DNA from 4 places in the Paenibacillus sp. MT86 genome. Region 3 is predicted to be linked to each of the others. Evidence: riboswitches for the same ligand, from Rfam matches in the RefSeq annotation. Region 3 holds a riboswitch; each other region holds the start of a gene.

Region 1 (5,573 bases), 960 kb from region 3:
ATATGTATGTCTTCCTGCATGCCGTCATGATTTTTGCATATGAGTTAGATAGAGTGCATTTTGGTTTACCTTGCAAAGGGGGCGCGCGCATGGACGGAACCGAGCTGTACCGTAAAGTGATCCTGACGGTGTCCGGCAATAAACTCGTGAAATGGCTGTCGATCAAGTACGGCCGGAAATTGGCTGGCCGATTCATTGCCGGCGATACCTTGGATGAGGCGCTGGACGAAATCGAGAGGCTAAACGCGAAGGGCATTCTCGTTACGCTGGATCATTTGGGGGAGGGCATTACGACGCTGGACGAAGCGGCCGGGTACCGAGAGGAATATTTGAAGCTGGTGGAAGGGATTGCGAAGCGCGAAGTGCAATCGAACGTATCCTTGAAACCGACGCAGATGGGCATGGCCCTGGACCCCGAGAAGGCTTACGAAAACATCAGGTCGGTGGTAAGAAAGGCTAAAGAGCACCGCAACTTCGTTCGCCTGGACATGGAGGATTCGCCGTATACCCAGGCAACCATCGATATGACGCTCCGCCTTCATAAGGAGGGGCTGACCAATGTGGGGACCGTGATGCAGGCCTACTTGTTCCGTACGGAGGAGGACGTGAAGAACTTGTTAAGGGCCGGCGTTAATCTGCGGCTGGTGAAGGGGGCGTACAAAGAGCCGGGAACCATCGCCTTTCAGCAGAAGCGGGAGGTCATTGACAACTACAAGAAATTGGTCAAAATGCATTTCGACCAAGGAGCCTACGTCGCGATTGCCTCGCATGATGACAACATCATCGACTGGGTGAAGGTATTTGCCGAGCAGAGCCGCATAGACAAACAGGACTATGAATTTCAGATGCTGTACGGACTGCGGATGAACGATCAAGCAGCGCTTGCGCAGGACGGCTACCGTATCCGGTGTTATATGCCCTATGGAACGATGTGGTACCCGTATTTCACCCGGAGGCTGGCGGAGAAGCCGGCCAATCTGATGATGGTGCTCAAAAATATGTTCAAGTGAGCGGGATCCGATTGAAGAACCCCATCAAAATGCCTGATGAAATAAGTGGCGTTTTGACGGGGTTCTTCATGGTTTCAAAAAACATCAGGCTGCTTAGAAGTGCCCAATCCAAAGGAAACGGGGACATTAGCTCTCTGTAGCTGCTGTCCCTAGAAATGATAATACGACTCCGAGCAATCCATCAGGAAGGAGCGCTCGAGCGGCAGTCTGCCTAACCGCTCCCGGGTGACGTGCCGATGCAGGTTGATCTCCAGATCGGCGAGGGCCGATACAGCAAGTTGCATCCGTGCGGATCCCCACTGCTGCTGCTGCTTTCGGGCATAGCGAAGGGCCTCAGTCACGGACATGCCTCTCAGCCTTGAGAAGACGGATGCCCAGCGGACCAGGTCCGAAAATTCTCTCGTTCTTGGCAGGGCATATTCGACATATCCTGCCGCGTCTTTGCAGCTGACTTTGAACAAGCCGCAGTTCCAGCCATGATCGCTCCATGGGATAAAGCGTTCGGCCGAGCCCCGGTCGAAACGAAATATCTCCATATGGCCGATAGTCTCTTCACCTAATGCAGGCACTGCGGTTTCGATGACGGGTGTAAGCGCTGCCTCGATGAGTTTCGTCATGATTTGATCTACGCTCCTTTATAAGAATGTTATATGCACGGCAAATAGGCCTGGTGAGCAGAGAAACCCCGCTCTCCAGGCCTATTTATGGTTAGAGCCCCAATTCCGGCGGCCGCTATGCCAAAGCTTGGATGGTATTCTCTCTCAACAACGCGCCTACGAGGTTAGCTGACGGATTCGGACTGAGAGCACCCTACCGCTGGGCCCTTCGATCCTAGGCGCAGCGGATTCACCCCATTCACCAATCGAAGACTGGTGACTTTGGTTCCCCCGTCTCCCGGTCTGTCGGGAGCTCGGCGTATCACGTGTTTCGAATAGATGGATGAATCATACGCCGGAGGAAACGAAAAGTAAATGACCGTATGGGACGAATAGATTCCGAAATGTGATGAAAACGGTAAAAGAAAACGCGTACAATCAGCCGTGTCATCTATTATCGTGGCAAAATCTCGGTATCTCGTTGGATTGCGATAAATAAGAGAAAACAAGAGAAATACATAGTATAGAGCAGTATTCGGAAGATAAAGACGAAATACTGCTTGGTTCCTGTTCGACATAACGCCAGATGTGTTTTTGCTCACATTTACATCCTGCAGGGCCGGACGTATGATACGAACTATGAATTGACGGTCATCAACGACCAAGGCATACGGGCAGCCGTTTCATGAAGGTCTAAAGGCAGTGTGAGAGCTGCCCCTAAGCCTTTATGGATCGATGGCGAAGGCACCATGGGCCTTGCTGAGATTTGAAGGTAGAGGCGACTCTCACCGCGTGAACCTCCTGTTGCTGTGCTGTTATGCCCAGTCTGGATGACAAGTCAATGGCTAATAGAATAACATGCTACTCGTTTTTAATTTTCGCTGAGTCCTTGAATGGAAAAGGAACGGGGGAACCAGTCGGGAGATGAATCTGATCTCTCTGGGGTGAATCCTGTAGACAAGATAACGGTCTATGGGTAGGGCGACTCTCACGCCCGAATCCGTCAGCTAACCTCGTAAGCGTATCGAGAGAGGCAACGATTGTCGTGGACTTGGGCCACGGTGTATTTCACCGTGTCCTGTAAGAAGCCTGCGGGAAGAGTTCTTCTCTTTCCGCAGGCTTCTTTGTTGTTGCCTTCTCTTTCTGACCTTAGGAGGAGAAACGAAGATGGAGAAACCACAGGAATTCATCCTGGTATCCGCGCCGAACAAGGCAGGGGAGGAATTCGTCCGCCAGCTGATTCACAAACGTGTTCCGTTTGCGGCCATAGCCAACAACCGGGCTGAGCAGCAGAGGCTGCGAGAACTGGGCTGCAAACCCATCATTTTGATTGATACAAGAGACGAGCAGACCTGGATCATTCCCGAGTTTCCCGTCGGCAAGGTGTTTCTGTTCGAAAGCAGCTTGAATCTGTGCTGCCGCTATTTGCGGATCTGCCGGACATGGACCTCGGAGTCGATTTACGTGATCACCCATTCCGGCAATCCGCGCTTGATATACAAAGGGCTGGGTGCCGATGTGGTGCTTCATACGAATCATCATCAGGTGTCCTTTCTGATGGCATCCGTTATGAGCTAAGTGTTTGGACTGACGTCACAAGAGCGTAGGGGAGGTTACATTCATGCAGGATTTAGTTATGGTGCTCATTTTGGGAGGAACCTACGGACTGCTCATGCTGTTTATGTCCTGGTGCGGGCGCGTGGTTTCGGAACCGGAGGCTGATCAGCCGTGATGATCATGTTGATATTCACGATTTTTATTTTTCTCTATTTGATTTATGCGCTGATTCACCCTGAAAAATTCTAGGGAAACGGCTGAAGGAGGAAGGCATTCGTCATGGGCATTTTACAAATTGCCATCGTTATACTCGTTCTGGTGCTGCTGGTCAAGCCGCTGGGAACTTATCTATATCAGGTGTTTCGTTATGAAAGCAATGGTACGGACAGATGGTTCTCCTGGGCGGAGAAACCGATCTTTGCTCTGATCGGCTTGAAAGAACGCAAGGGGATGACATGGAAAGGATATGCCGTCAGCTTTGTGTTAACGAATATCGTGCTGGTTGCGGCGGGCTACTTGATTCTGCGGCTGCAGAAGGTGCTGCCGCTGAACCCGAACGGCATCGGCCATATGGAACCGACCTTGTCGTTCAATACGATGATCAGCTTCATGACCAATACGAATCTTCAGCATTACAGCGGGGAGTCGGGATTGTCTTATCTGGCCCAGATGGCCGTCATTACGATGATGATGTTTACGTCCGCGGCGACCGGGCTGTGCGTGGCGATTGCTTTTATCCGGGCGGTGACCAGCAAGGGCACGACCGTCGGCAACTTTTTTGAGGACTTCGTTAAGGCGCATACCCGGGTATTCATTCCGGCTGCTTTCATCATTGCGATGGTGCTGGTGGCGCTGCAGGTGCCGCAGACCCTGAAGCCTACGCTCAGCGTCACGACGCTGGAAGGAAGCGAGCAGCAAATAGCGGTGGGTCCGGTGGCCGCGCTCGAATCGATCAAGCATCTGGGCACCAATGGGGGCGGTTTTATGGGGGCCAACTCGGCGCATCCGTTCGAGAACCCGTCCCCGCTGACCAATGTGATCGAGATTCTGTCCATGTGGAGTCTCGGGGCGGCGCTTCCTTACACATTTGGTTTGTTCGCGAAGAGCCGTAAGCAGGGCTGGATCATATTCTCGGTAATGATGACCTTGTTTATCGGCTTCCTGTCCTTGAACTATGCCGCGGAAACCAACGGCAACCCGGCATTAAACCAGCTGGGCATCGACGCCTCGCAAGGCAGCATGGAGGGCAAGGAGGTCCGGTTCGGGATCGCCCAATCCTCCCTGTTTACGACGGTGACAACTGCGGCCACGACCGGGTCGGTCAACAACATGCATGATACGCTCACGCCGCTCGGCGGGATTTCGCCGTTGTCCCTGATGATGCTGAATTCCGTTTTTGGCGGAAAAGGCGTCGGGCTGATGAACATGCTCATGTACGCGATCCTGGCGATGTTCCTGGCCGGTCTTATGGTTGGCCGTACCCCCGAATTTCTCGGCAGAAAAATCGAGGCCCGGGAGATGAAGCTGATCGCGATTGTCATTCTGGTACACCCATTGATCATCCTTGCTCCGACGGCGCTCGCGCTCATGACGGATGCGGGACAGGCGGGCATTGCCCATTCGGGCTTTCACGGCATCTCGCAGGTGCTTTACGAATACACGTCATCCGCTGCCAATAACGGCTCCGGGTTTGAGGGCCTTGCGGATAACACGCCGTTCTGGAACATCAGCACCGGACTGGTCATGCTGATCGGGCGCTATATTTCGATGATTGCCCTGCTGGCGGTGGGCGGCTCTCTGATGCGGAAGCAGTGGGTTCCCGAGACGCTCGGAACGTTCCGGACAGATAATAAGCTTTTTGCCGGCATTCTCATCGCGGTGGTCCTGATCATCGGTGCCTTGACCTTCCTGCCTGTGCTGGTGCTGGGACCGATTGCCGAGCATCTGACGATTCGTTAAATAGAAAAGGTGGCCTATTACCATGAATAATACGAGAAAAAAAGCGATGTCCCAAGAGATGGTCCGTCAGGCGCTGAAGGACAGCTTCACGAAGCTGAATCCCGTCCTGATGATGAGAAATCCGGTCATGTTTGTCGTGGAGGCCGGGACTCTGGTTGTGCTGCTTATGACGATATTTCCGTCCTATTTCGGTACCGAGGGCAGTATCGGATTTAACCTGACCGTGTTCGTCATCCTGCTGTTCACGCTGCTGTTCGCAAACTTCGCAGAGGCGCTTGCCGAAGGGCGCGGCAAGGCGCAGGCCGATTCCCTTAAGCAGTCGAAGCAGGAAATGACGGCTCGCAAAGTGATGGAGAACGGCGGGGTACAATCCGTGTCGTCCACGGCTCTGCGCAAAGGAGATATCGTGATGGTCGCGCAGGGCGAGATGATTCCCGGGGACGGGGAAGTG
Region 2 (5,573 bases), 3.0 Mb from region 3:
TATCGCATCGTGGACGTTAAACACCAATTCCAATCCTTGAAGGGCAAGAATGAAATCGCGCTGCGGACCAAGCACTTTATCGACGCCAACTACACCCAGAGCATCAGCCTCAAGGACATTGCCGATACGATGTATGTCAGCCAGCATTATTTATCCCATCTGTTCAAAAAAGAAGTCGGCGATTCCCCCTTCAATTACTTGATATCCCGCCGGATTGAAGAGGCCAAGCGCCTGCTGGCGGATTCCGAAATGCCGGTGCATGAGGTTGCTTCCCAAGTCGGCTACGGCAACGACAAGTATTTCTCGATGTTATTCAAGAAAATTACCGGTCAAACGCCAAGCTCGTTCCGGGAACAGAGCAAAATGGCCGTGGAGTGAAGGAATTTTCGTTTGTTTTCCTTTCAATAAAGCAGGCAGCCGCAATGGTACGGCTGCCTGCTTTATATATATTACTGTCATATGTCCTTCTATATCGTCAAAAGTATGGAGCATGCTTGATTTTGACGGGGCCGACCGTTTCGATCCTGCTCTGGCATCCGAGACGGTACCCCTCTTCGATTTCTTCCGGATCCAGGCGCCGTTCTTCGGACAGATTGGGTTCGGACAGATACTCGATTCCCTCCACCACCATGCAGCGGCAGCGCGCACATGTCCCTCTTTTGCAAAAAGAGTTCCAATCCACCTCATTCCGCTCGGCCAAGTCAAGCACCGTCATGCCCAGAACAGGGGCCACGCTGCGCTGAACCTCGCGGCCCGTAAGCTCGATGATCCGGTCCGGCACGGCTTCCATTCTCTCTTCCGCTGCCGGGAGCGACGATTTCTCTCCGCTGTTCCCGCCCTTTTTGTTTTTCCAGAATTTAAACACGCCTTTATCCCCCTATGCATGTACAATCATCAGGTTATGTATGAATTCCTTCAATTATTATACTGGAAAGTTTAAAAAATCAACATCCCTACTCTTATCGATTCTATGACATCATGCAATTGGAACTCTATGAAAATTTTGCTATACTAGCGTATGCTAAAAGCAAATTCCATATTCTATGAGAATCATTCTATTATTTTATTGGGTTGGAGGGAAAACAATAGCATGCTGCATAAACCATTAGGAAAAACAGCCGTCGCTGCCGTTCTTGCCTTATCTCTGCTCGGAACCGCTCCCCATAGCGGCCAGATACAGGCTGCGCCTGCCATTTCGGTAAAGCTGGATGACGTTGCGCTTACATTCGACGCAGCTCCCAGGATAGACAAAGGGGTCACGTACGTGCCGTTCCGGACGGTCGGTGAAGCGCTGGGCATTCAAATCACGTGGAACAGCAAGACGCAAACGGTGAAGGCCATTGGCGAGGTGAAAGGTCAAACGACGGAAGTGCTGCTTCAAGTCGGAAGCACGAGCGCAACCGTCAACGGTAAAAAAGTGAAGCTGGCCGCTCCCCCTGTCCAGCGGGAAGGCCGCGTTCTGATTCCGCTGAGCTCGTTCAGCAGCCAATTCGGCGTTAATGTCGGCTGGAATCAGGCGACTCGCACGGTCTCCCTCGTGTCGCCGCAGCGCGAAATGCATCTAAGAGCCTTTTACGCTTTGCAATCTTTCCAAGAGCGGGATCTCGTAGCATCCATGAATTCAGTCGCCTTCGGCTGGAGCCGCATTGATCGGGAAGGTCAGTTTACGCTTCAAGGCGACGAGTATCGTCTGCCTGCGGCGGCCGGCGACGTGACTCCGCAATCGATTGTTGCGGATGCAGCGGATCGGGAGATTAAACCGTACCTTATGGTTTACGCTTTGGACGGAAACGGCGAATTAACCAAAGTCCTCAGCGACAGCAGCCTTCGCCAAAAGTCCATTGAGGGCATCACGACCGCGGTGGCGGATAACGGATTCGGCGGCGTGGTGCTTGATTTCGAAGGGCTCGGTTTTAAACTGGATGCCGCGAAGCAGCAGAAGCTGCTTAATGATTACGTCAAGCAATTGAAAGCGGCATTGCCGAGCGACATTGCTCTGTCCTTAGCGGTTCCGCCATTGAACAGCGCCTATAAAGGCTATGATTACAAGACGCTGGCCTCCCTTGCCGATGATCTCATCGTCATGGCGTATCAGTACAATCCGGTTGGCACCAAAGCCCAGGTTCCTGAACCCAACAGTCTGGTGGACCAAGCCATTCAGCAGGCACTTCAGGCAGGCGTTCCTAAGCAGAAGCTCCTGCTCGGCATCAGCTTAAGCAGCGAAACCGCCACATCCGTCGACGATAAGCTCGGCTTGGCCAAGCGCTATGATCTGAAAGGTGCCGCTTTCTGGCGTCTGGGCTTGTTCCGTTCCTATAATAATGGCATGGAAGCCGCCGTGAATGCCTCTGTCGTAAAAGAATAATCTAGTGAATCCTTTCGCAGAATCCCAAATTATAATCTTCCATAAAAAAAGAAAGCCTGACAAGATCATCTCTTGTCAGGCTTTCCGGTTATGTATCGAACTCTAAACTGCGTATTCCAATTAGCTCGCGCTTCCTACCAGTTTAGCATAGTTCTCTTGACTCAGTACACGGCGCGCCGTTACATAACGCGGTTCGTAATAGGAGTCGCTAAGCTTGCTGATTCTTACGCCCTTGCTGCTGGAAGCATGCGCAAATTGTCCATCTCCAATGTAAACGCCCGCATGGGAAATGCCGCTTCCGCTTGTATTGAAGAATACCAAATCTCCGACTCTCAGGTCCTCGCGATCCACATGAACCCCGGCTTTAGCCTGACTCTGGGATGTGCGCGGAAGATCCATGTCGAAATTTCTAAACATATACAGAATAAATCCGGAGCAATCAAATCCGCTTGTCGTTGTTCCGCCCCATTTATAAGGCGTTCCTACCAATTGCTTCACTTGATGCTGAAAATTCGGTTGTTGATCAGCATAAGCTGATACGGCACCTGAAGAAAAAATAATTGCAGATCCAAGCAATGTGATGACAAATTTCTTCAAAATATGTTCTCTCCTTCGATGCCTACGGAGTTAGCTAAGGGTTCGGTTGAAGGTTCCCTATACTCTCTATGGTACAAGAATAATTCACCCAAGACGGTTCCCCCGTTTTCACAAACGAAATTCGGCAAAATTCATTAACATTTTGTAACCTTCTCTTAATATAGTATACAAGCAAGGATGCTGTCAATAATATCCTAGAAATCTATCACTATATGTTAATCAATGTCGTATAGGCTGAAAATTTTCATGTTTTTTCATTATGCCATCTCGTATACTCATGACAATTATGTAACACTCCATCGAACCTCCGGCGACGTTTTGTTAACGGGCATGCAACTTTTTTGCAGTTCGGAACGTTTACATATTCAGACAAGAAATCAAAGAGGTGATCCTTCGCTTATGAGTCAAATCACGATGGCTGAAGCTTTGGCAGTCCGGGCAGCAATCAACCGTCTCATGAATCAATTGATGACGGAACGCTTGAACAACAGCAGCACGATCATTGAAAAAGGGGAAACGGCGGAGTATCCTGCTCGCAGCGTGGATGCCATTACGGAAGAGATCGAAGCCGCCGCAGCGGATTACAGAAAGCTGGATCTGCTGATGGCAATCTCCAACACGACGCAGACCATTAGTTGGAACGGCTCCGACATGACCATCATGGAGGCGATCGAGCTCGCCAAACAAATGCGCAGCGATATCGGACAGCTTGCCCATCTCGGCTCCCGCAAGAAGCTGGAGCGCCAGAGCGGCCGGGGAAGCGGAGATGGCGCCGTAACGCTGTTTAACGTGGCCTTATACGATCCGGAAGCTTATCAGGCGCAGGCGCGCAAGAAGGAACGCGAAGTGACCAGGCTCTCCTCACTGATCGAGCATGCCAACCATACGAGCATGATTACGTTCGACGCATCAAAATACATGGAATAGCGGAAGCCGCCGGCTCCAAGCCTGCAGGCCGCCTCGCGTGCGGGTTTGGAGCCGGCGGCTTCCGTCGGCGGGCGGGAAAGTGCGGGCAACCGCTTATTGTTTGTCGGATACAAACAAACCTAATAGGAAACCAAAAACTCGACTCCAGTGAAAACGGATGACGGCTTACGGTTTACGCCTATCACCTGTCACAAGTTACGGACTTCGCTTACGCAAATATGATCGCTCCGTTTCCCGCTCTCTTCATGAATAATCAGAAAGCCGCCCTTGAGGGCGGCTTTTGTTGCCTTTTCTTACGAATATATTATTGGAACAAGGCTGCGGCTCCCACCAGGCCAACATCGTCCCGCAGTCCCGCAGGAACGATCTCGTAGGTTCCTAGATAGGACGGCATGACCAGCTTATCCGTCATTTCCCGAAGCTGCGGGAAAAGAAGCTCGCCTGCTCTGCTCACACCCCCGCCAACCACGATGCGATCGGGGTTGAAGCTGTGAATGACGTTAACCAGTCCAAGTGCCATGTAATAGACGGCACGATCGATGACCTCCACTGCGACGGGGTCATGAAGACGTTTAGCCTCGAATACATGCCTGGCGTTCACGCCTCCATCGGCTGCGGCCAGTTCAGAAATAACGCTGGTCTGGGTAAGCATCCGCTGGGATGCTGCCAGGCCGATGGCCGTTCCTGAAGCAAACACCTCCCAGCAGCCATGGCTGCCGCAATTGCACTGCGGACCGCTGGGATCAATGATATGATGCCCAAGTTCCCCTGCAAAGGAATTGCTGCCCAGAAACAGCTTGCCATCCAGCACGATGCCTGAACCGATGCCTGTGCTGAGCGTCACGTAAACCATGTTCGTCGACCCTCGGCCGGCACCTCTTACATATTCGCCCCATGCGGCTGCATTGGCATCATTCAGCACTTGTACTTCCGTATTCAGATCTCGTTCCATCCAGGCTTTGAGAGGGACGTTGGTCCATTCCGGCAAATTCGTGCCGTGAATGACAATGCCCTCCCGGCTGTTAACCGTTCCCGGCGAAGCCATGCCTACGCCTCGAAGCGGGTGGCCGCCCGACACGCTGCGAATCATGTTCGTAATTCTCGCGACCACTTCCTCGGCCGTACGCGCTCCGGCTGTCTCCATTTGCTCCCGGTTCAGCAGCTGTCCTTCGGAATCAAAGAGCGCTGCCGCGATCTTCGTACCCCCAAGGTCAACGCCAACCACAAATTCTTGCTGTTTATTCAATTCGGTTTGCAATTTTTGTTCACCTGTTTCCGATAGGTTTGCTACTTCTATTGATGTAAGCTGTCAGCCAAGGATCGCAGTTCAACCGGATCAATGGGCTTCAGCCCTGATCGGCCATACCGGACAGCTGAGCCGAAATGAACCTCGCTCACGCCGGTCTGGTCGATGAAATCGCGTATGATTTCCCACTTCAGGCCATTCCCGGCCAAAATCTTAAGCCCGGTGCCTGCGGCTTGTTCCACAAGCTCGCGAATCCTCGGGATCGCTTGCGGTGCCGGCTGCGGTCCTCCCGACGTCAAGACGCGGGTGACGGCCGGATATTTCTGCAATGTACGCAGCCCTTCGAATTGATCCTCCAATTCATCAAAAGCCCGGTGGAATGTCACCTGCATATCGCCCGTCCATTCCAGCATTTGGGCCAAGGCGGCCTCGTCGATC
Region 3 (5,573 bases):
AAGCGCATAACTCCGCCATAAACGTGATGATATTAGGATTCCTTGCGGGGGCATTTATTGCGCTCGGCTTTTTGCTTGACATACGCGTGATTGCCGGAGCGTCTCCGGAATGGGGAGGGATTGCCGGTTTTATAGGCGCGGCGGTATTCCCCGTCGGCCTGATTCTTGTCCTGCTTGCAGGCGGGGAGCTGCTGACGGGCAACATGATGGCCGTGTCCTTGGCCAGATTCAAGAGGAGAATTTCCACGAAGGAGATGATGCGGAATTTAGCGCTTGTCACGGTCAGCAATATGTTGGGAGCGTTATTCGTCGCTTACTTCTTCGGCCATGTGACCGGTCTGACAGGCAGCGGCGTTTACCTGGAGAAACTGGTGGATATGGCCGGGCATAAGCTGGACGACAGCTTCCTGCAAGCCTTCCTGTCGGGCATCGGGTGCAACTGGCTCGTAGCCCTCGCCGTATGGCTGTCCTACGGATCGGATCAGATGAGCGGCAAAATTCTCGGGATCTGGTTTCCGACCATGGCGTTTGTCGCCATCGGGTTTCAGCACGTGGTGGCCAACATGTTTCTCATCCCGGCCGCGATTTTTGAAGGCTATTACAGCTGGGGCGAGTATCTGATGAACTTCATTCCGGTATGGCTGGGCAATTTCGTTGGCGGCGCGTTATTTGTGGGAGCGACATACGGAACCGTTTATTTAAAGCAGGAGAAACAGGCCGCAGCCGCTCCGCGCGGCGAGCAGACGCCTGTGCCATCGGCCGGCGCTCCTCAACAGGTTCATTCGGCGCAGAATGTTTCCTAATGCCGGAAGCCTGGCGAGCGTCTGGCTTAAAGAAAAAGCTGCGTTCAACCGTCCTTGATGAAAGGCAGCGGTTGATCGCAGCTTTTTGTCGTGATGGGCGAGGCTGTTCCCAGTAATGAATCAAGCAGGGAACAAGCCCGCTATTTTTTTAAATGGTAGGGAACCGTCGTGATGATCACGTCTCTCCGATACAGGAGATGTGCCCGGATGAGCAGGCTGGATTGATTGTGCAGGAAATTATGCCAGCCCTTCTTGGGGATGAACTGCGGAATGACGACGGTAACCTGATAGTCGGATTCGCTAGCCTTGCGCTGCACGGTATCGATGAATTTCGTCAGCGGCTGAATGATGCTCCGATAAGGCGAGTGCAGCGTCACCAGCCGGATGTCCGGCTGCCACTTTTTCCATTTTTCCTGGAAGGCGACTTCCTCCTCCCGCTCGAACGGCACGTACACCGCGATGATTTGGCCCGCTCCCAGCGATTTGGCGTAATTCAGCGAGTTCTCCACCACATGCGTGATTCCTGCCACAGGCAGGATGATGACATTCCCCTCAATCGGCTTAACCGGCTCGCAGGTCGTAATCCGGAGCTGGTCCGCTACCGCCTCGTAATGCTTGCGGATCCGGGTGAAAATCCAGATGATCAGCGGCAGGAATATCAGCACGGTCCACACCTGGGCGAATTTCGTAAAGAAGAAGATCATGGTCACGATAAAGCTGATGCATGCGCCGGTGGTGTTAATGATCAGCTTGACGATCCAGCCTTCGGGCTTTTCGCGAATCCATTTCACCATCATCCCCGTCTGGGAGAGGGTAAACGGGATAAACACGCCGACGGCATAGAGCGGAATCAGATGCTCGGTTTTGCCTTCAAAAGCCAGCAGCAGCAGAATGGAGAAAAATCCAAGAATAATGATTCCGTTCGAGTATCCCAGACGGTCGCCGCGGACGGTGAACATTCTAGGAATGAACTTATCCTTCGCCAGATTGACGGCAAGCAGGGGAAAAGCGGAATACCCCGTGTTGGCGGCGAGGATCAGAATTAAGGCCGTTGTCCCTTGTATGAAGTAATAAAGCGCATTTCGCCCGAAGGTATGCTCGGCAATTTGGGAAACGACCGTGACTTGTTCGCTGGGACTGACCCCATAGTAATAAGCCAGGAAAACGATACCCGAAAATAACAGGGCCAGCAGCGACCCCATCGCCACCAGAGTTTTGGCCGCGTTATTCGGGGCCGGGTCTTTGAAATTCGGAATGGCATTGGAAATCGCCTCCACGCCGGTCAGGGCGGAGCTGCCCGAGGCAAATGCGCGCAGGAGCAGAAACAAGCTCAGCCCGGCTACGGGCGTGCCGATCGGCGTATGAAGCTCCGGAGACGCATGGCCTGTGGCAATGTTGAATATCCCTACCCCGATCAGGATGAATAACGCAAGCACGAACAGGTAAACCGGATAAGCCAGTATGGAGGCCGACTCCGTAACCCCTCTTAAATTCAATACGGTCAAGCTTAGAACGAACACGATGGAGATCGGCAGATTATAGGCATGCAATACCGGAAAAGCCGACGTGATCGCATCCGTCCCGGCCGACACGCTGACCGCAACCGTCAGGATATAGTCCACGAGCAAGGAACCGCCGGCCACCAGCCCCGGGTACATGCCCAAATTCCGTTTGGACACGACATATGCGCCGCCGCCGTGCGGATAGGAGAAAATAATTTGTCTGTACGACAGGATAAGTGCCAGCAACAAGACCAGGACGCCGACGGCAATCGGTATGGAATACCAATAGGCAGCTGCCCCGACGGTCATCAACACAATGAGGATTTGTTCCGGGCCATAGGCCACGGACGATAGTGCATCGGATGACAGGATGGCCAGCGCCTTGGTTTTATTCAGCTTTTGTTCGCCTAATTCCGTCGATTTAAGCGGTCTTCCGATGAGGAAGCGCTTGATTGAGGATAACATGGTTGTTTTTCACCGCCGCTTAAGATTAAGTTCATGGTAGAAGCTCCCTGAACGGACTTCTATCGGTGTTTTTTATATGCTGGACCTAGGAACGGTCACCCTTCCTATGCTGATTTTTGGCAAACAAAAAACACAGGTTAGAACCCTGTGTTTGATCACAAGTTCACAACCCTCCCGATCAACGCTGACGAGGTTAGCTGTCGGATTCGGGCGGTGAGAGTCGCCCTACCTGATTCCATCGCGGCGTACGTACGCGATGGAATCAGGATTCACCCCTTAGTATGGTTGAAGGATCCTATAGGTATCCCTCCATACGGTTGGTTCCCCCGCTTTCCATCAAGGAAATTAAGCGAATGTCATGTGAATATGAAGAATGTTTTCGAAGCTGAATAGTATATTACGCCTGCTCCAATCGTTTGTAAAACATCCTCCAACGATCATTCGAACAGAATTATTTATAAAAAATGACAGATAAGCGCTTACATAAAGACGTGGCTTTGACAGGCTTTTTATTTTGCATGTTTTCTGCGAAAATCACGAGTTTCTATAATATAGAAGGTTAGTCGCGGGGAACATCGGTCACTGGGAGGATGCCATATAAACAAATTCGCCATGCCGGTCTCGGGGGAGGAGACACTGGCATGGCGAATTTTTTTGGGAGTGGTCCATGATTCGGCAAGGAAGAGAAAGGGTCTGGGTTCCTCTTCTTTGCTCTTGATAGGAATATACCCGGGGGGAAGAAAAGTGAATCACCTGATTAGAAAAAAATGTATGACTTTACTGGAACCCCGATTTTCTTTTAAGATAAAGGGATATGATGCAGCCGAGCAAAAGGGGGAAGCACGAAATGACTCAAGCGATGATTCATCAGGAAAACGGCGTATTTCCGGCGGTATGTCCGTTGGATTGTCCCGATACATGCGGCCTGCTGCTGCATAAAGAGAACGGAAAAATCGTCAAGGTGACCGGTAATCCGGAGCATCCGATTACGCAGGGAGCCATCTGCAATAAAGTCCGTAATATGGCACACCGGGTGTACCATCCGGAACGCGTGCTCTATCCGCTGCGAAGAGTAGGTCCCAAGGGAGAGGGCGCCTTCGAGCGGATCAGCTGGGACGAAGCCATTCAGGAGATAGCCGGACGCTATAAGGGCTTGATCGAGGAATACGGCTCCGAGAGCATCCTGCCCTACAGCTTCTACGGCAATATGGGGATATTGAGCGTCGACGGCATGGACCGCAGGTTCTTCAACAGGCTGGGTGCCAGCCGCCTGAAGCAGTCGATCTGCAATTCCGCGGGCAATGAGGGCTGGAAATCCGTGATGGGGTTTAATGGGGGAACCGTTCCGGAGGACACCGTACGAGCCGACGTCATCCTCGTCTGGGGCGGAAACATCGTCAGCACCAATATGCACCAGATGGTGATTGCAGAGAAAGCGCGCAAAGCCGGTGCCAAGGTCGTTGTGATCGATGTCCACAAGAACCAGACGGGGCAATGGGCGGACTGGTTCATTCCGCTGTATCCAGGCACGGATGCGGCGCTGGCCGTCGGCCTCATGCACATCATGTTCCGTGACGGCATGGTAAATGAGGAATTCCTCCGCAAGTATACGATTGGTCATGAAGCCTTGCGCGAGCACGTCAAAGAATACACGCCGGAGCACGTTTCTTCCATTACCGGCATCTCGATCGAGGATATCGAGAAATTGGCCGACCTCTACGGCCGGGCCGATACCTCCTACATCCATATCGGCAACGGTCTTCAGCATCACGACAACGGCGGCTTGACGGTGCGCAGCATTGCCGCGCTTCCCGCTTTGACCGGACAATGGCTGAAGCGGGGCGGAGGGGCCGCCAAGTCGAACGGCGGTTACAACAGCATGGATAGCGACGCGCTTGAGCGTCCCGATCTCCGGCCGAATCCCGAAGCGCGCACCATTAACATGAACCGGATCGGCGAAGCGCTTGCCATGACCGAACAGCCGATTAAGTCGCTCTTCGTTTATTGCAGCAATCCGCTGGTTGTGGCTCCCGATACCGAGCGGGTCAGGGAAGGGTTTGCACGGGAAGATCTGTTTACGGTTGTGCATGACCTGTTTATGACGGATACGGCCAAGTATGCCGATATCGTGCTCCCGGCAACCTCCTCGTTCGAGAATACGGACCTGTACGCTTCCTACTGGCATCAGTACGTTCAGCTGCAGGAGCCGGTCATTCCGGCACTTGGGGAGAGCAAGGGCAACGTAGAGCTGTTTTCCATGCTGGGACGGGCTATGGGATTCCAGGAACCGGCTTTTCATGAGACCGAGGAAGAGATGATCGCAAGAGCGCTCGACTTCCCGGATAACCCTTATCTAAACGGCGTCACGCTGGACAAGCTGAGGGAACAGCGCCATGTGAAGCTCGATATGACGCCGCTTGACACGTATCTGGATCGTTTGCCGACACCTTCGGGACGCATCGAGTTATACTCTGCGCAGCTGGAGGAAGCAGGTCTGCCGCCCCTTCCGACCTACGTGCCGCTGAAGGAAGGATATGACGGGGTAAGGCGCGGCCGCGGTCATCAATACCCGCTCATGTTCATTTCGCCGCCGAACCATAACTTCCTGAACTCGACCTTTGCGAACGTGGAGAAGCATCAGAAGCTGGAGAAGGAGCCGGCCCTGCAGATTCACCCGGCGGATGCGGAGGAACGCGGGCTTCAGGACGGCGAGATGGTCATCGTATATAATGACCGCGGAACCTATGAAGTCCGGGCGAAGGTGACGGATAAAATGCTGCCGGGCACCGTAGTCAGCCAAGGC
Region 4 (5,573 bases), 480 kb from region 3:
CAAGCGCTATGCGCTTCAGGATTTGTTTGTTGATCGCTGAACCGCCGGTTTCGATCGTGTCGGCTTCTACGGCCCGTTTAATGGCAACGGTATCGTCCCTGCCTTCCACGACAATCACTTCTTTAATCATGCGTTCGTTCTCTTCCTTCCCAAGCAGAGCAGGCCTGTACAACGTTAAGGCTCAACCCGTTTAGCCTTGATTACTCCGGTCTTAACAAAACAAAAGAAGAGGAAATATTCCCTCTTCTTGATCATCATATATTATAAGCTAAATAGTATAGCATTAGAATGGCAAAGTAAATTGGAATTCATGCGTCTAGTTCAATTCAGGTTTAACCGGACCGATCACGTAAACGGTGCGGCCGCTCTTCCGGCCGAAATTCATGGCCGATTTCAACGAATCGTAATAGACATCGATTTTGTTGCCTTTGATGGCGCCGCCCGTATCTTCAGCACGGCGGAAGCCGATGCCTTCGATGTAAACCCACCATCCGATCGGGATGATATTAGGATCAACGGCGATGGTGCGACCTTCCGTAACGCGTGTGCCGGATGCGGTACGCGTACCGATTCCTTGCTGTTCGGCGGAATACGCGGTCATCGACACGTTGTTCAATACCTTCTTGTATTTAAAATCAACGCCTGCGCGGGAAACCACGTTGTTCTCAACAGCCTTGGCGGTCGTTACTTTTTTCGTGCCGGACAATTTAGCCGGTGTAGCTTTTACATCGGTGGCTGCCGCCTGGACGATAACAGGCTTCTCCACTTTTTTCGTGCCTACGGCAATGATTTTATCCTTCGTTCTGCGTTCGATTTGTTGGGAGACCTTAGTCTTGGAAACCAGCTTGCCATTGTGGTAGACCTTCTCGTAATGGTTCACCATAAGACCAGACTCGCCCCGCTGAATGACGCGGTTATCGCCCTTTTCAAGCGATGGATCGGCCGTCTTGATCACGCGGAATTCGCGATCTTCCGTTTCCTTAACTTTTTGCTTCGTGACGCGAACGACATTGATATTCATATTGCTGGTCAGCTTCGTGTCTTGCGACGGTTGTACTATATCTTCACCCTGGATCGTAACGCCAGCCTCTTTGAGTACATGATCAACTGTATCCTGGGATGTAAATATGGTTTTGGTTTTGCTGCCTACCGTAACGTTGACTGGAATAGCTCTGTCAATAATAATTCGGTCTCCGTCCCGGATTGAGCCGTTCAGGGGCATCGAAATTTGATCTTGGGGACTCAACGTGATCGCTTGCTCATCCAGCAATTCCTGCAGCAACGATCCACGTGTTTCCACCGTAGTGACCCGGCCGTCGACGACAAGCTGAACTTCCTTGCCTGCCTGGTCATGTACAACCAACGATATGAGAAGTGATACCGTAACGGCACCCATGGCGCCGAGCAACATCAGTTGACGCAAATTGTCATGCTTCCATCTCAATGCGTAAGACATGCTGGATGATTGTGATTCATGGGTTTCTTCAGGTTGAAAAATGCCCACTATTCCATCCTCCTTCATAGTCCCGCCGTCTAGGTAAACGCATGAATGCATTTGACGTGACTATAGCAATTTTTCTCACAGGGCGCCCTGCTATCTATCTACACCCTGCGTCAATTCCCGTCTTCCGTCCATCTGCCATCACCTCCTGTTTACCAAGAGTATGATGGACCCGTCTCCATTATTCAAAAATAAAAGAAGCCATTGAAAGAGTACTAGAGGCTCTAACGTGGCTTCCTGATGAATGAAATCATGGAAATGGTATGCACGAGATTTCCCCTCTTATTTCGCTTACGGAGTTAGCTGTCGGGTTCGGACGTAAGAGAGACGCCCTATATCCGGATGCCCGCTCATGGCGAGATCCTTCAAATTCACCCCAAAGACCCGAAAAAGAAATCAAATACAGCTTCGTGCATCCAGACCAGTATGCACCGCAGTATCGGTTCCCCCGTTCTCCAGAATTTCGGAGATTAAGCGAGACGGTTCATGAAATATTCGGCTGCGATCTGCACATCGCAGCTTCTTATCACTGAAAAGATGATATCCTGTTTGTATGCAGGTTGTAAAGCGACATTCAACCACATTTTCTCAAGTAAAAGGTTAAAATATTGTAATATCAACGCCTTTTCTGATTAAAAAACTTTAATTAATCGAAAATGCTCCCTTTTTCATGGCTTTTGCTCTTGTTTTCGTTAAATACCAAATCGTTCCAGCGCATTTTTGGTGGTAATTTGGGCCAATTCCTCATAGGACAACCCTCTAATTTCGGCCGCCGCCTCCGCCACCAATTTTACATATGCGGTCTCATTTCGTTTCCCGCGGAAGGGATGAGGTGTCAGGTAAGGCGCGTCCGTTTCGATCAATAATCGATCAAGCGGAACCTTTGCCAAAACCTCTTTGGGCTGCTTCGCATTCTTGAACGTAATCGGCCCCCCAAACGAGATATGGAATCCCATATCCAGGCACATTTTGGCCGTTTCCCAGCTTCCGGAGAAGGAATGCATGACACCGCCGACCTCGGAGGCTTTTTCCTCACGCAAAATGTTAACGATATCTTCATGCGCATCCCGGTTATGAATGACAATGGGCATGTTCAATTCCCGGGCAAGCCCGATCTGGCGCCGAAGCACGCGGTGCTGTACTTCCTTGGGGGACGTATCCCAATGATAGTCCAAGCCGATCTCCCCGATTGCCACCACTTTATCGTGACTGCATAAAGAGGCGATCCAATCCAGGTCCTGATCCTCCATGGTGATCGCATCTACAGGATGCCAGCCTACCGCTGCATATATAAAATCATAAGTCTCAGCCAGCTTCATCGTGGTCGGGATCGTCTCCCGGTTAAATCCGATATTGATCATCCGCGTAACGCCGGCTTCAAGCGCCCGCTGAATTGCAGCTTCCCGGTCTTCGTCGAATTGGGGAGCGTCCATATGAGTGTGCGTGTCGAACAGCATACTATCCACACTCTCCTTCCTGTCGTTTCTATGTCGTCTATTTTCCATTAGTTGGTTGAATGCAAGGGGATTAACGGTTGTCCTGTTTTGCCTGATTTAATGCTGTTGTTTGAAAACGTCGGCTATCGTCTCCGGCATTTGACCCAGGAGCGGGCCCACCTTCTCCTCCGGATAATAAAGATGGTACCGCCCTTTATGAATGCCGCTGATCGAGCGTACGATATCGGATACCTCCGAGATTTCCCTCAGCTCGTCATGCCGGTCCAGAAGGAGAATCTGTTTCTCGTTAAGCGGCATATCGGAATGAACCTTATCATAAGGAAGATCCGTTGGAAAATCAATCTCCAGGTCATATTCCGGTTGCAGCCCCACGGCGCGGAACGCTTGGCGGATCCCGTCGATGGTTTCCAGATCGATGTTGTCGATTTCTACATATTTGTAGAGCTTTCGGTGCATGAAACGGCCGCATAATTCGCTAAGAAGCGGGTCTTCCTCCTCCGTCCATTGCAGAAAGGCCGTTTGAATCAGGGCTTCATCAAGGCGCAGATATTGATGCACGCCGATATTCCCCGAAAACAGCGCAGGCAGCGGTTCGATCATGAACCGGAAAGCATATCCACGGTCATGCAGTTCCTTGGCCCGGCGAAAGATTTGGCGCAGGATGATTTCGGAGCTTCGGGTGACGGGATGAAAATACACCTGCCAGTACATCTGATACCGCGACATGAGATAATCCTCCACCGCGTGCATGCCCGATTCCTTCACGACGACCCGATCCCGGTACGGCCGCAGCATCCGCAAGATTCGGTCGATATCAATCGTTCCATAATTGACTCCCGTATAGTAAGCATCCCTTAGCAAATAATCCATCCGGTCTGCATCCAGCGGACTAGTGACCAGATTCATCACAATCGGCTTATCGTAGGTTTTGTTAATAACGGAGGCGACCTTCTCGGGAAAATCGGCACCGAGCTCCTGAAGTACCTGATTGACGCAAGTATCTCCGAGCAGGATCCGGCATGTCCAATCCTCGTGGTTCATATGAAAAGCTTCTTCTATGGAATGCGAAAAAGGTCCATGCCCCACATCATGCAGCAGCGCCGCGCAGAGCGCAACTTGCCGTTCCTCGGCAGGCCAATCGGAATACCCTCTCCGTTCGAATTGAGAGATGATTCTTCTCGTAATTTCATAGACTCCAAGAGAATGGGAGAATCGGCTGTGCTCAGCTCCATGAAAGGTCAGGAAAGAAGTGCCCAACTGCCTGACCCGGCGAAGCCGCTGGAATTCCGGGGTATCGATTAACCGCCAAATGATGTCGTCCTGTACATGAATATAGTTGTGGACGGGGTCCTTAAACACTTTTTCTTCCGAAATGGGTGAATGCATTTCATCTCAACTCCTTCTCGTTAACTCTTTAGTTTTAGCCGATAAACACTTCTTTTGACATCTAGTGTCGAACCGTGTCGAATAACGTAAAATCACGCTTTCCAAATCGACAAATCCAAAATCGCCGCAAAAATTGGTTCGATTATGGTAATTCCGTTGCTATATAAGGCTTTTGTTCACTATACTTTCGTAAACAGGTTCCGATTTTTCAAAAATATAGGTTGACTGTTTTGGGAATCGTTGGTACTATAAATAACATAAAAACTAGAACTATGTCGAATTATGACTTTTTTAAATTATGGCGAGAGGGGCATTTATAAGTTATGATGAAATCAACAGGAATTGTAAGGAAAGTCGATGAGCTTGGACGGGTCGTCATTCCGATTGAGTTGCGCCGCACGCTCGGAATTGGTGAGAAAGATGCATTGGAGATTTATGTAGACGGCGAACGCATCATGCTTAAGAAATATGAGCCTGCGTGCATCTTCTGTGGTAACGCTGAGAACGTCACTTACTTCAAAGGTAAAATTGTTTGCCATGAATGTATCTCGGAAATCCCTACACCTGTGACAAATTAAGATTTTTAGTATATAATAGCATTATTACATTTTGTTAATTCTAACCTTTTTCATATCTCCTTGGTGCCTTCCTCGGCTATGAACCCGGCCGCAGGAGGGTCTTTTTTTGGGATTAAAGAATTATACGTTTTCAGTGAAGCGTATCCTTTCTTTAATCCCATTTATATGTTTTGGGGTCCCCGTAAAGTATTTGGAATAAGCATCGAAGCTTGGGTCCACTTTGTGGAGCTTTTTGTTTATCCCCCTTGGGCCAGGCAAGCCATATTCACGACTCCGTCAGGAGTGCGTTATAGATGTCCCTTTTCGATACGCCGCGATCACCCGCGGTTTTTTTCATGGCATCCTTGCGGCTTAGTCCTTCCCGCTCATAGTGCCCCACATGCTCCTCCAGCGAAAGCTCCTGCCACCAGGCATTTTTCTCTTTCTGCTCCTCTTCTGCACTGCCGGCTTCCACCACCAAACAATATTCGCCCAGCGGCGGATGCTCCGTGAGCCAGTCCAGGCATTCGGAAATGCTGCCTCGCACAAATTCCTCGTAGCGCTTGGTGAGCTCCCGTGCCAAGGTCACCTTCCGATTTCCCAGTACCTCCTGCAGGATCTCCAGCGTCTTCTTCACGCGATGCGGAGATTCATAAAATAATAACGTTCCCT

Evidence for each region. A riboswitch is a leader RNA that binds a small molecule or an ion and turns the genes downstream of it on or off. The one in region 3 is predicted to bind cyclic di-AMP.
Region 1: it holds a riboswitch for cyclic di-AMP, as region 3 does, so the genes downstream of both, AC3RCL_RS02185 (hypothetical protein) here and AC3RCL_RS29960 (APC family permease) in region 3, are expected to answer to the same signal.
Region 2: it holds a riboswitch for cyclic di-AMP, as region 3 does, so the genes downstream of both, AC3RCL_RS11405 (C40 family peptidase) here and AC3RCL_RS29960 (APC family permease) in region 3, are expected to answer to the same signal.
Region 4: it holds a riboswitch for cyclic di-AMP, as region 3 does, so the genes downstream of both, AC3RCL_RS00140 (resuscitation-promoting factor) here and AC3RCL_RS29960 (APC family permease) in region 3, are expected to answer to the same signal.

The regions. Positions count from the first base shown of each region.
Region 1 is NZ_CM179499.1:507,752-513,324, forward strand. Features, by position in the region: gene AC3RCL_RS02175 (proline dehydrogenase family protein) at 90-1,010, shown strand; gene AC3RCL_RS02180 (hypothetical protein) at 1,160-1,627, opposite strand; cyclic di-AMP (ydaO/yuaA leader) riboswitch at 1,764-1,936, opposite strand; cyclic di-AMP (ydaO/yuaA leader) riboswitch at 2,476-2,644, shown strand; gene AC3RCL_RS02185 (hypothetical protein) at 2,774-3,184, shown strand; gene AC3RCL_RS02190 (potassium-transporting ATPase subunit F) at 3,344-3,412, shown strand; gene kdpA (potassium-transporting ATPase subunit KdpA) at 3,443-5,122, shown strand; gene kdpB (potassium-transporting ATPase subunit KdpB) at 5,145-5,573, shown strand, end outside.
Region 2 is NZ_CM179499.1:2,584,876-2,590,448, reverse strand. Features, by position in the region: gene AC3RCL_RS11420 (AraC family transcriptional regulator) at 1-378, shown strand, start outside; gene AC3RCL_RS11415 (2Fe-2S iron-sulfur cluster-binding protein) at 476-865, opposite strand; gene AC3RCL_RS11410 (stalk domain-containing protein) at 1,091-2,365, shown strand; gene AC3RCL_RS11405 (C40 family peptidase) at 2,486-2,962, opposite strand; cyclic di-AMP (ydaO/yuaA leader) riboswitch at 2,966-3,099, opposite strand; gene AC3RCL_RS11400 (hypothetical protein) at 3,362-3,889, shown strand; gene AC3RCL_RS11395 (ROK family protein) at 4,194-5,147, opposite strand; gene AC3RCL_RS11390 (copper homeostasis protein CutC) at 5,183-5,573, opposite strand, start outside.
Region 3 is NZ_CM179499.1:6,564,170-6,569,742, reverse strand. Features, by position in the region: gene AC3RCL_RS29965 (formate/nitrite transporter family protein) at 1-803, shown strand, start outside; gene AC3RCL_RS29960 (APC family permease) at 944-2,770, opposite strand; cyclic di-AMP (ydaO/yuaA leader) riboswitch at 2,937-3,132, opposite strand; gene AC3RCL_RS29955 (molybdopterin-containing oxidoreductase family protein) at 3,618-5,573, shown strand, end outside.
Region 4 is NZ_CM179499.1:26,103-31,675, reverse strand. Features, by position in the region: gene rnmV (ribonuclease M5) at 1-130, opposite strand, end outside; gene AC3RCL_RS00140 (resuscitation-promoting factor) at 317-1,504, opposite strand; cyclic di-AMP (ydaO/yuaA leader) riboswitch at 1,774-1,988, opposite strand; gene AC3RCL_RS00135 (TatD family hydrolase) at 2,194-2,958, opposite strand; gene AC3RCL_RS00130 (HD domain-containing protein) at 3,055-4,344, opposite strand; gene AC3RCL_RS00125 (AbrB/MazE/SpoVT family DNA-binding domain-containing protein) at 4,668-4,922, shown strand; gene rsmI (16S rRNA (cytidine(1402)-2'-O)-methyltransferase) at 5,188-5,573, opposite strand, start outside.